DNA from 2 places in the Thauera butanivorans genome. Region 2 is predicted to be linked to the other one. Evidence: predicted binding sites of a transcription regulator. Region 2 holds the regulator's gene; the other holds the start of a gene.
What was found. Region 2 encodes FliA, which starts transcription of late flagellar genes. Its sites were predicted from a motif close to CTAAAGTTNNNNNNNNNNNNGCCGNTA; they were not measured.
Positions count from the first base shown of each region.

Region 1: the regulator FliA is predicted to act here: its motif matches at 2,246-2,272, upstream of ACNQFN_RS17930 (surface-adhesin E family protein).

Region 1 covers NZ_CP183038.1:3,702,339-3,706,752, forward strand. Annotated here, with positions in the region: gene ACNQFN_RS17925 (protein-L-isoaspartate O-methyltransferase family protein) at 1-475, opposite strand, end outside; gene ACNQFN_RS17930 (surface-adhesin E family protein) at 639-2,213, opposite strand; TPP riboswitch at 2,310-2,405, shown strand; gene thiD (bifunctional hydroxymethylpyrimidine kinase/phosphomethylpyrimidine kinase) at 2,398-3,285, shown strand; gene thiC (phosphomethylpyrimidine synthase ThiC) at 3,443-4,414, shown strand, end outside.
Region 2 covers NZ_CP183038.1:3,011,062-3,015,475, reverse strand. Annotated here, with positions in the region: gene flhF (flagellar biosynthesis protein FlhF) at 1-1,346, shown strand, start outside; gene ACNQFN_RS14600 (MinD/ParA family ATP-binding protein) at 1,348-2,139, shown strand; gene ACNQFN_RS14595 (RNA polymerase sigma factor FliA) at 2,265-3,026, shown strand; gene ACNQFN_RS14590 (flagellar motor protein) at 3,059-3,799, shown strand; gene motD (flagellar motor protein MotD) at 3,809-4,414, shown strand, end outside.

The DNA of each region.
Region 1 (4,414 bases), 690 kb from region 2:
CCTGCGGCACATACTGCACGCCGCCCGAAACGACGATCACGTCGTAGGGCGCACGCTCGGGCCAGCCGTCGATGCCGTCGCCCTGGGCGACGATGACGTTCTCGACGCCATTGCGCGCCAGGTTGGCGGAAGCGAGCCTGACCAGTTCGGGCTCGATTTCCATCGTCCGCACCCATTCGCAGCGCGCGGCCAGCAGGGCGGCGAAGAAGCCGGAGCCGGAGCCGATCTCGAGCGCGGAGTCGGACTTCGCCGGTTGCAGCGCCTGCAGCACCTTGCCTTCGATGACCGGCTTCAGCATCACCTGGCCACAGCCGATCGGGATCTCGACGTCGGCGAATGCCAACGCACGTGCCTCCGCCGGCACGAATTCCTCGCGCTTGACCGTCATCAGGAGATCGAGCACGTCCTGATCCAGCACCTCCCAGGGGCGGATCTGCTGCTCGACCATGTTGAAGCGTGCTTTTTCGAAGTTCATCAAGTGCTCCCGGCGAAAATAGGCGGACTCTTGGCGGACGCTGATTCGATACGCCGTCCATTGTGGCAAAACCGCGTCATTCTAACGCAGTTGATGCCCCACGACGGGAATGGATCGCGGACGAAGCACGGCAAGCGAAACCGCACATGCCAGGCACGCGAACTCAACGCGACTCGAGCACCAGGCGGCCGTTGGTCGGCTGGATCGGCCGCGTATTGCGCGCATAAAGGCGGCTGAAGATGGCGAGTTGATCGGCACTCATCTCCACCGGCGTCTTCATCACCACCCACACCACGTCCTCGGTGCAGGGCGGCGTCGGCAACGAGCCCAGGTAAAGGAAATGGGCTGGATCGGACGGCACGAAGGTGGCCAGATCGATGGCCGCATCGGGCACGTACTCGCGGCCGCGATCGAGCGGCAGGTTGTTCCACAGCGTCTGCAGCAGCGCGTTGGGCTCCGTGCCGACCGTCAGTTGCACGGCCAGCATCGCGATGTCGCCGCCGGCGCTGCGATGTTCGAGGTACATCGCCATGTCGTAGGCCATGCCGCCGATGCGCTCCTGCGACGGGCGGTGAAGCGTGAAGCGCTCGAGTTCGTAGCGGACGCCCCGCACCTCCATGCCCATGCCGCCGCCGACATCGACCTGCAGCGTGTTGCCCGTATCGCTGATGCGGAAGCCGCTGGCGTGGTAATGGAACTTGACCGGAGCCAGATCGACTGCCAGGCCTTCGCGCAGATCGATCGGCGACTGGCGCCGCCCCTCGCTGCAGATGCGCCAGTCGGGCCGCAGCCGCCCCCAGGCTTCGGGGCCGGTGTCGCCGTCGTAGCTCCAGCCCGGCCCCACCGCTTTGCTGCGCCGGGCCTGCAGCAGCGCCTCCAGCGGATCATCCTCTGCCACCTCGCCCGTCGGCTTCGCCGCGAGCGCCTGCCCCGTTCCCGCTGACGGCCGGGCCGGCGGCGTGGAACCCGGCCTAGCTGCCTCGCTCACGGACGCTTTGCGCGCAACGCCCGGCTTCGCTTTCTGCACGGCAGTTGCAGGCACGGGACGTCCGGCCTGGCGCTGCGGCGCGGACTCCGGGGCGCGGGGCGCCTCCCGCTCCACGGCTTGCGGATCAGGCTTGGCCGGTTTGATGCTGGGCAAGCCTGGAACGATCGACGCCTGCGGTGGCTGCGCATCCATCGCACGGAGCGGCTGCGCCGAAACGTCGCGCGCCTCGATCGGGCCGGGACGGGCAGCCTCTCCGGCAGGCTGCGGCCGCTCGGCAGACTTGGCGGCGACTGTCTGCGGCCCGGCCTTCTCGGCCAGCTTCTGGATCTCGCCCGCCACCTTCCGGATGTCGGCGGAGGATGGCGGGCCGCACACTTCGCGCCACATCCGTTCATCCACCGAACCCGGCGTCACCTGCAGGGGCTTCGCATCCGCAACCGGCTCCTCGCGCACGATGTTGTCGTCGACGTCCAGATAGACACGCTTGACGGTGGCGAAAGTCCGGTTCTGGCAGTCATAGCGGTTCAGCGCCTTGATCGTGGCGTAACCGGAAGACACCGCCTCCGCCCTGCCCAGGACCACTCTGCCCCACGACACCTTGGTGCCGCGGTCGGACGAGAAGATGCTGGCGCGATCGATTTCGACACGCCGGCTGCGATCGCTCAGCACCAGTTGCCAGTCGGCGGCAAGTGCGTCCTGCAAGGGCACGGCGGCCAGCAAAGCCACCAGAAGGAGACGGAACGGTTTCATCGAAACAGCCGGATTCGGATCGGTACGATCCTAAACGACTTCGCCGCCGAAATCTTGAGACCCTTGCCACACGCAAGCACATGCAGTATCGTCTGCCGCTCTCGTTGGGGGTGCCCGTGGCGCATGGGCTGAGATACACCCTTGGAACCTGATCCGGCTCGCACCGGCGTAGGGAAACGGAATCATGAACTCACCTGCATCATCCGCGGCTGCGGCCAGCAGCCCATCCCACATTCCGAACGTCGTCTCGATCGCCGGCATCGACCCATCCGGCGGTGCAGGCGTCTTCGCCGACATCAAGACCTTCTCCGCGCTCGGCGCCTACGGCTGCGGCGTGGTCGCGGCACTGACCGCGCAGAATACGCAGGCCGTGACCGGTGTGCATGTACCGCCGACCGATTTCCTGCGCCTGCAGATCGACACCCTGTTCGCCGACGTCCGCTTGCATGCCACCAAGATCGGCATGCTCGGCAGCGCCGAAGTCACCGCCGCTGTCGCCGACCGCCTCGCCCACTGGCAGGCCGCCAGGGTCGTGCTCGATCCGGTCATGGTGGCCAAGAGCGGCGACAGCCTGCTGGCGAAAAGCGCGATCGCGATGATGCGCGAGGCGCTGTTCCCGCAGGCTTTCATGATCACCCCCAACCTGCCCGAGGCCGGCGTGCTGCTCGAGCAGCGCGCCCCGGAATCGGTCAAGGAAATGTACCGCGCCGCCGAGCGCCTGCGCGAACTGCTGCCGCTGTCGTCCGAACGCTGGGTGCTGCTGAAGGGCGGCCACCTGCCGGGCGACGAGTTGACCGACCTGCTGTTCGACGGCGACCGCATGGTCGAACTGCCCGCCCGACGCATCGACACCCGCAACACCCACGGTACCGGCTGCACGCTGAGCTCGGCCATCGCCGCGCTGCTGCCCCAGACGGCGGGCGGCTTCCGCCCGGTCGAAACCGCGGTACGCCATGCCCGCCAATGGCTGGTGAATGCGATCGCGCATGCAGACCAGTTGGCGGCAGGCAGCGGCCATGGACCGGTCCATCACTTCCACGCGCTGTGGCGCGCACGGAACGGCTCGGACTGAGCGCCTCCGGCGCCCCACACCGAGAAGGTCCGCAGCGCGCCCGCTGCCCTCCCCGCCGCATCGCCATATCGCCGCATTCCACGCTGACGGTGCAGCCTGTTTTCCCTGTTCCATCCTGCAGTACACGATTCAAACACCCAACACGGAGACACCCATCATGAACGCCCCGGAAAAATTCCTCGCCTCATCCGCCCACGTCGACGAAGCCGCCATTGCACCGCTGCCCAACTCGCGCAAGATCTACGTCGAAGGTTCGCGCCCGGACATCCGCGTGCCGATGCGCGAGATCACCCAGAGCGACACCCCGGCTTCCTTCGGCGCCGAGCCCAACCCACCGATCTTCGTCTATGACTGTTCCGGCCCCTATACCGACCCGGCCGCGAAGATCGACATCCGCTCCGGCCTGCCCGCGCTGCGCCAGGACTGGATCGAGGAGCGCGGCGACACCGAAGTGCTGCCCGACCTGTCCTCCGAATTCGGCCGCCAGCGCGCCGCCGACGAGGCGCTCGACGAACTGCGCTTTCCTGGCCTGCACCGCAAGCCGCGGCGTGCCAAGGCCGGCGCCAACGTCACCCAGATGCACTACGCCCGCCGCGGCATCATCACCCCCGAGATGGAATACATCGCCATCCGCGAGAACCTGAACCGCGCCCGCTACATCGAGTTGCTGCGCGCCACCGGCCCCAAGGGCCAGCGCATGGCCGAGATGCTGCTGCGCCAGCACCCGGGCCAGAGCTTCGGCGCCAGCCTGGTCGCCGAGATCACGCCCGAGTTCGTCCGCGACGAAGTCGCCCGCGGCCGCGCCATCATCCCCAACAACATCAACCACCCCGAAACCGAACCGATGATCATCGGCCGCAACTTCCTGGTGAAGATCAACGCCAACATCGGCAATTCGGCGCTGGGCTCCTCGATCAGCGAGGAAGTCGACAAGATGACCTGGGCGATCCGCTGGGGCGGCGACACCGTGATGGACCTGTCGACCGGCAAGAACATCCACGAAACGCGCGAATGGATCATCCGCAACAGTCCGGTGCCGATCGGCACCGTGCCGATCTACCAGGCGCTGGAGAAGGTCAACGGCAAGGCCGAGGAACTCACCTGGGAAATCTTCCGCGACACCCTGATC
Region 2 (4,414 bases):
TGTCGAACCGTGCCGTCGATGGTGGCGTGGAGATTCTGGCGCTGCCGGGCGAGGCCGTCGGTGCGCTGCAGGCGGCCCGGCGCACGGCTGCTGCGGAGAAAACGGCGGCTGCGGCAAGGCCTGCCGCGAAGGCGGCGGCGCCTGAGCCTTTCGTCCAGCCCGGCCCGCGAGCGCTCGCCCCCGAAGCGGCCGAGGACGATTTCCGCGTCAGCCTGTCCGCACTGGCAGCCAATGCGGCCCGGAATGCGGCGCGTCCGGCTCCGGCCGCCCCCCAGCAGCCCGTCATCCGGCCTTTCTCGCCGCCGCGTATCGAGACGGCCGACTTCGCCATGCGCAGCCGGCCTGCGCCGGCTTCGGCTCCTGTGTCCGCGCCGGCCGAGGATTCCGGCAGTGCCCGCGTGCGTGAGCTGCAGGAAACCAATGCCCGGCTGATGGAAGAGCTGTCCGGCATTCGCGGCATGATCGAGCGCCAGCTTGCCGGCTTCGCCTGGGGCGAAACCCAGCGCCAGGCGCCGGGCCGCGCGGCCTTGATGGGCGAACTGCTCGAAGCCGGCTTTTCCGCCGCCACCGCGCGCAAGCTGTCCGCGGCGGTGCCCGAGGAGGCGGGCCGGATCGAGGCGCGCGAGGCGGCGGGCGCATTGCTCGACCGCATGATGCGCGCCCACGCCTCGGACGACGACGTGATCGACCAGGGCGGCGTGTTCGCGCTGGTCGGGCCGACCGGTGTCGGCAAGACCACCACCACGGCCAAGCTCGCCGCGCGCTGCGTGGTGCGCCACGGCGCCAGCCGGCTGGCGATGATCACCACCGATGGCTACCGCATCGGTGCGCAGGAGCAACTGCGCATCTATGGCCGCATCCTGGGCGTGCCGGTATTCTCGGTGCGCGACGCCGCCGATCTGCGCCAGACCCTGGCCGGCCTGCGCAACAAGCATATGGTGCTGATCGACACCATGGGCATGAGCCAGCGCGACCGCATGGTGGCCGAGCAGGCGGCGATGCTGAGCGGCGCCGGCGACGTCCGCCGCCTGCTGCTGCTGAATGCCACCGCGCGCGGCGACACGCTGGACGACGTGGTGCGCGCCTATGCCGGGGACGACCTGGCGGGCTGCATCTTCACCAAGGTGGACGAGGCCGCCTCCCTGGCGCCGGCGCTCGACGTCGCCGTGCGCCACCGGCTCGGGATCCGCTACCTGACCAACGGCCAGCGGGTGCCGGAAGACCTGCACCTGCCCAACCGGGCCTATCTGCTGCATCGCGCGCTGCGCGGGCAGGGGGCCGAATCGCCCTGGCATCTGAACGGTGACGAGACGGGAATGATGCTGGCCGCGGCCGGAGGTGCCTGAGATGATCGACCGACGAGAAGACCAGGCGGCAGGGTTGAGGCGCCTGTTCCGCCGCGTGCCGCCGCAGGTGCTGGCACTTTATGCCTGCGGCCGCCGCCGTGCGCACAACGCGGTGCTGGCTGCGCATCGCATCGCCGGCCACGCCGAGCGGGTGCTGATCCTGGACGAGGCCGAAGGCGAAGCCGGGCTGGGCGAGGTACTGCGCCAGGCGCCCGGGCCGGACCTGCTGCAACTGCTCGACGGCCGCAGCACGCTGGCCGACGTGCTGCAACCCTCGCCTGGCCTGCTCGGCCGCGTGCCGGCGGTGGCTGCCGCACTGGCGCTGCCCCTGCTGGACGATGCGCGCCGCGCCTGCCTGGTCGAGGCGCTGCGCATCCTGCACCGCCATGCCAGCTTCGTGCTGGTGCATGCCGCTGGTGAAACGGCGGCCGAACCCTCCCCCTTCGTCGCTGCCGCGCCGCGCCGCCTGCTGGTGGTGGAGGCGAGCGCGAGCGGGGCCACCGAGGCCTATCGCACGCTCAAGGCATTGGCCGCCGCCGGCGCGGGTTCCGCCCATGTCGCAGTCTGCCGTGCGCGCGACCGTGACGATGCCGCGCGGTTCTTCGCCGGTCTGAATGCACTGGTCCGGCGCCACGTCGGCCTGCCGCTGGAATGGCTGGGCGAAGTCGAGCACGACGACCTGACTGCCACGCTGTCGCGTTTCGATGCTGCCGCGGCGACGCGGGCGGCCAGCGCCGCCTTCATGCGCGACATCGAGGCGGCGGGCCGGGCGAAGTCCGTGCGGAGAGCCTGAACATGGCGGGCGGTGTGATGTATCCCGCTGGTAATGCCTGTGACAGTGCGGGAGAATGCCGGCAATCCACTTCCCGTCCAGGTATGCCGGCCGGATCGCGCCGCAGGAAAATACAGGCCCAATGGATGTACGACGCCCAAGGTAATCTCGACAAGGCCCATCTGGTCGAAGCTTATGCGCCGCTGGTCAAGCGCATCGCCTACCAGCTCATGGCCAGGCTGCCGGCCAGCGTCGAAGTCGACGACCTGATCCAGAACGGCATGATGGGTCTGCTCGATGCCATCGGCCGCTACGAGGACGGCCTCGGCGCACAGTTCGAAACCTATGCCGTGCAGCGCATCCGCGGCGCCATGCTTGACGGCCTGCGCGAAGCGGACTGGCTGCCGCGCAGCCTGCGGCGCGACATGCGGCGCATCGAATCCGCCATCCACATGCTCGAGCAGGAATACGGACGGGCGCCGACCGAAGGCGAACTGGCGGAGTCGCTCGGCGTGCCGCTGGCCGAGTACCAGCACATGCTGCAGGAAGCGCGTGGGTACCAATTGGTGTATTTCGAGGATTTCGGCCAGGATCGGAACGACGATTTCCTCGAACGCCATCTCGCGCAGCAGGATGCCAACCCGCTCGATCTGCTGGAAGATGCCGACATGCGCCGGCGGCTGGTGTCGGCGATCCAGGTGCTGCCCGAGCGCGAGCAACTGGTGATGGCGCTCTACTACGACGAGGAACTGAACCTGCGCGAGATCGGCGCCGTGCTCGGCGTGACCGAGTCGCGGGTCTGCCAGCTCCACAGCCAGGCGGTGGCGCGGCTGCGCTCGTCGGTGTTCGGCGGCGACGCGCCGGCGGCCGCGCGGCGCGGCCGGCCGCCCAAGAAGCAGCAGACCTGACGAGCGCCCGATGACGATACCCGGACTGCGTCATGGATAGGATCAGTGTCTTCGGCCTCGCGCTGGGGCTTGCCGCGATCGTCGGCGGGCAGGTGCTCGAAGGCGGGCACGTATCCTCGCTGCTGCAGCCGACGGCCTTCTTCATCGTCATCGGCGGCACGCTGGGCGCGGTGATGCTGCAGAGTCCGCTGCGCATCTTCGTCGATGGCGTGCGCATGGCGCGCTGGGTGTTCGTGCCACCGGTGACCAATCCGTCGCGCATGATCGACCAGGTCGTCAATTGGGGCCAGATCGCGCGCAAGGACGGCCTGCTGGTGCTCGAGAACCACATCGGCAGCCTGCCGGACCCCTTCATGCGCAAGGGGCTGCAACTGCTGGTCGATGGCGTCGATCCGGTGCGCCTGCGGGAAGTGCTCGAAGTGGAGATCGACGCCTGGGAGGCCCGGATGCGGCAATCGACCAGAATCTGGGAAGCGGCCGGCGGCTATGCGCCGACCATCGGCATCCTCGGCGCGGTGATGGGGCTGATCCACGTCATGGAGAACCTGTCCGATCCTTCGCGGCTGGGCGCGGGCATCGCCGTCGCCTTCGTCGCCACCATCTACGGCGTGGGCTTCGCCAACCTGGTGTTCCTGCCGATCGCCAAAAAGCTGGCGGCGCAGATCGGCGTGCTGGTGACGCAGCGCGAGATGTTCGTCGACGGCATCGTCGGCATCGCCAACGGCGAGAACCCGCGCATCATCGCCAGCCGCATGCAGGGCTACGTGGTCTAGCCGCAGGCCATGGCGCGCAGACGCAGACAGGCGGAAGAACACGACAACCACGAGCGCTGGCTCGTGTCCTACGCCGACTTCATCACGCTGCTGTTCGCCTTCTTCGTCGTGATGTATTCGCTGTCCTCGATCAACGAGGGCAAGTACCGCGTCGTGTCGGACTCGATCGTCCAGGCCTTCCGCAGTCTCAGCATCACCGACAGGGGCGAGCAGTTCATCGTGCCGCCGGTGGCGATGGCGCCGGTCGTCAGGCCGGCGCCGCCGGCGAACGCCGAGCTGCAGGAGGCGGCCGAGGCCCGCCGCAGGCAGACCACCGCGCAGATGCGTGGCATGGCCGAGGAAATCCGCCGCGCGATGGGCGCACTGGCGCAGACCGGCGAAGTCAATGTGTCCGAAGGTGCGTTCGGCATTAGCATCGAGATCAATGCCGCGCTGCTGTTCGCCCCCGGCGACGCCGCGCTGAGTGCGCCCGCGGCTGAGGCCCTGCGCGCGGTGGCGCAGGTGCTGGCGGCCTCGATATTCCCGATCACCATCGAAGGCCATACCGACAGCACGCCGATCGGTTCCTGGCGCTTTCCGTCGAACTGGGAACTGTCGGCAGTGCGTGCTTCGAGT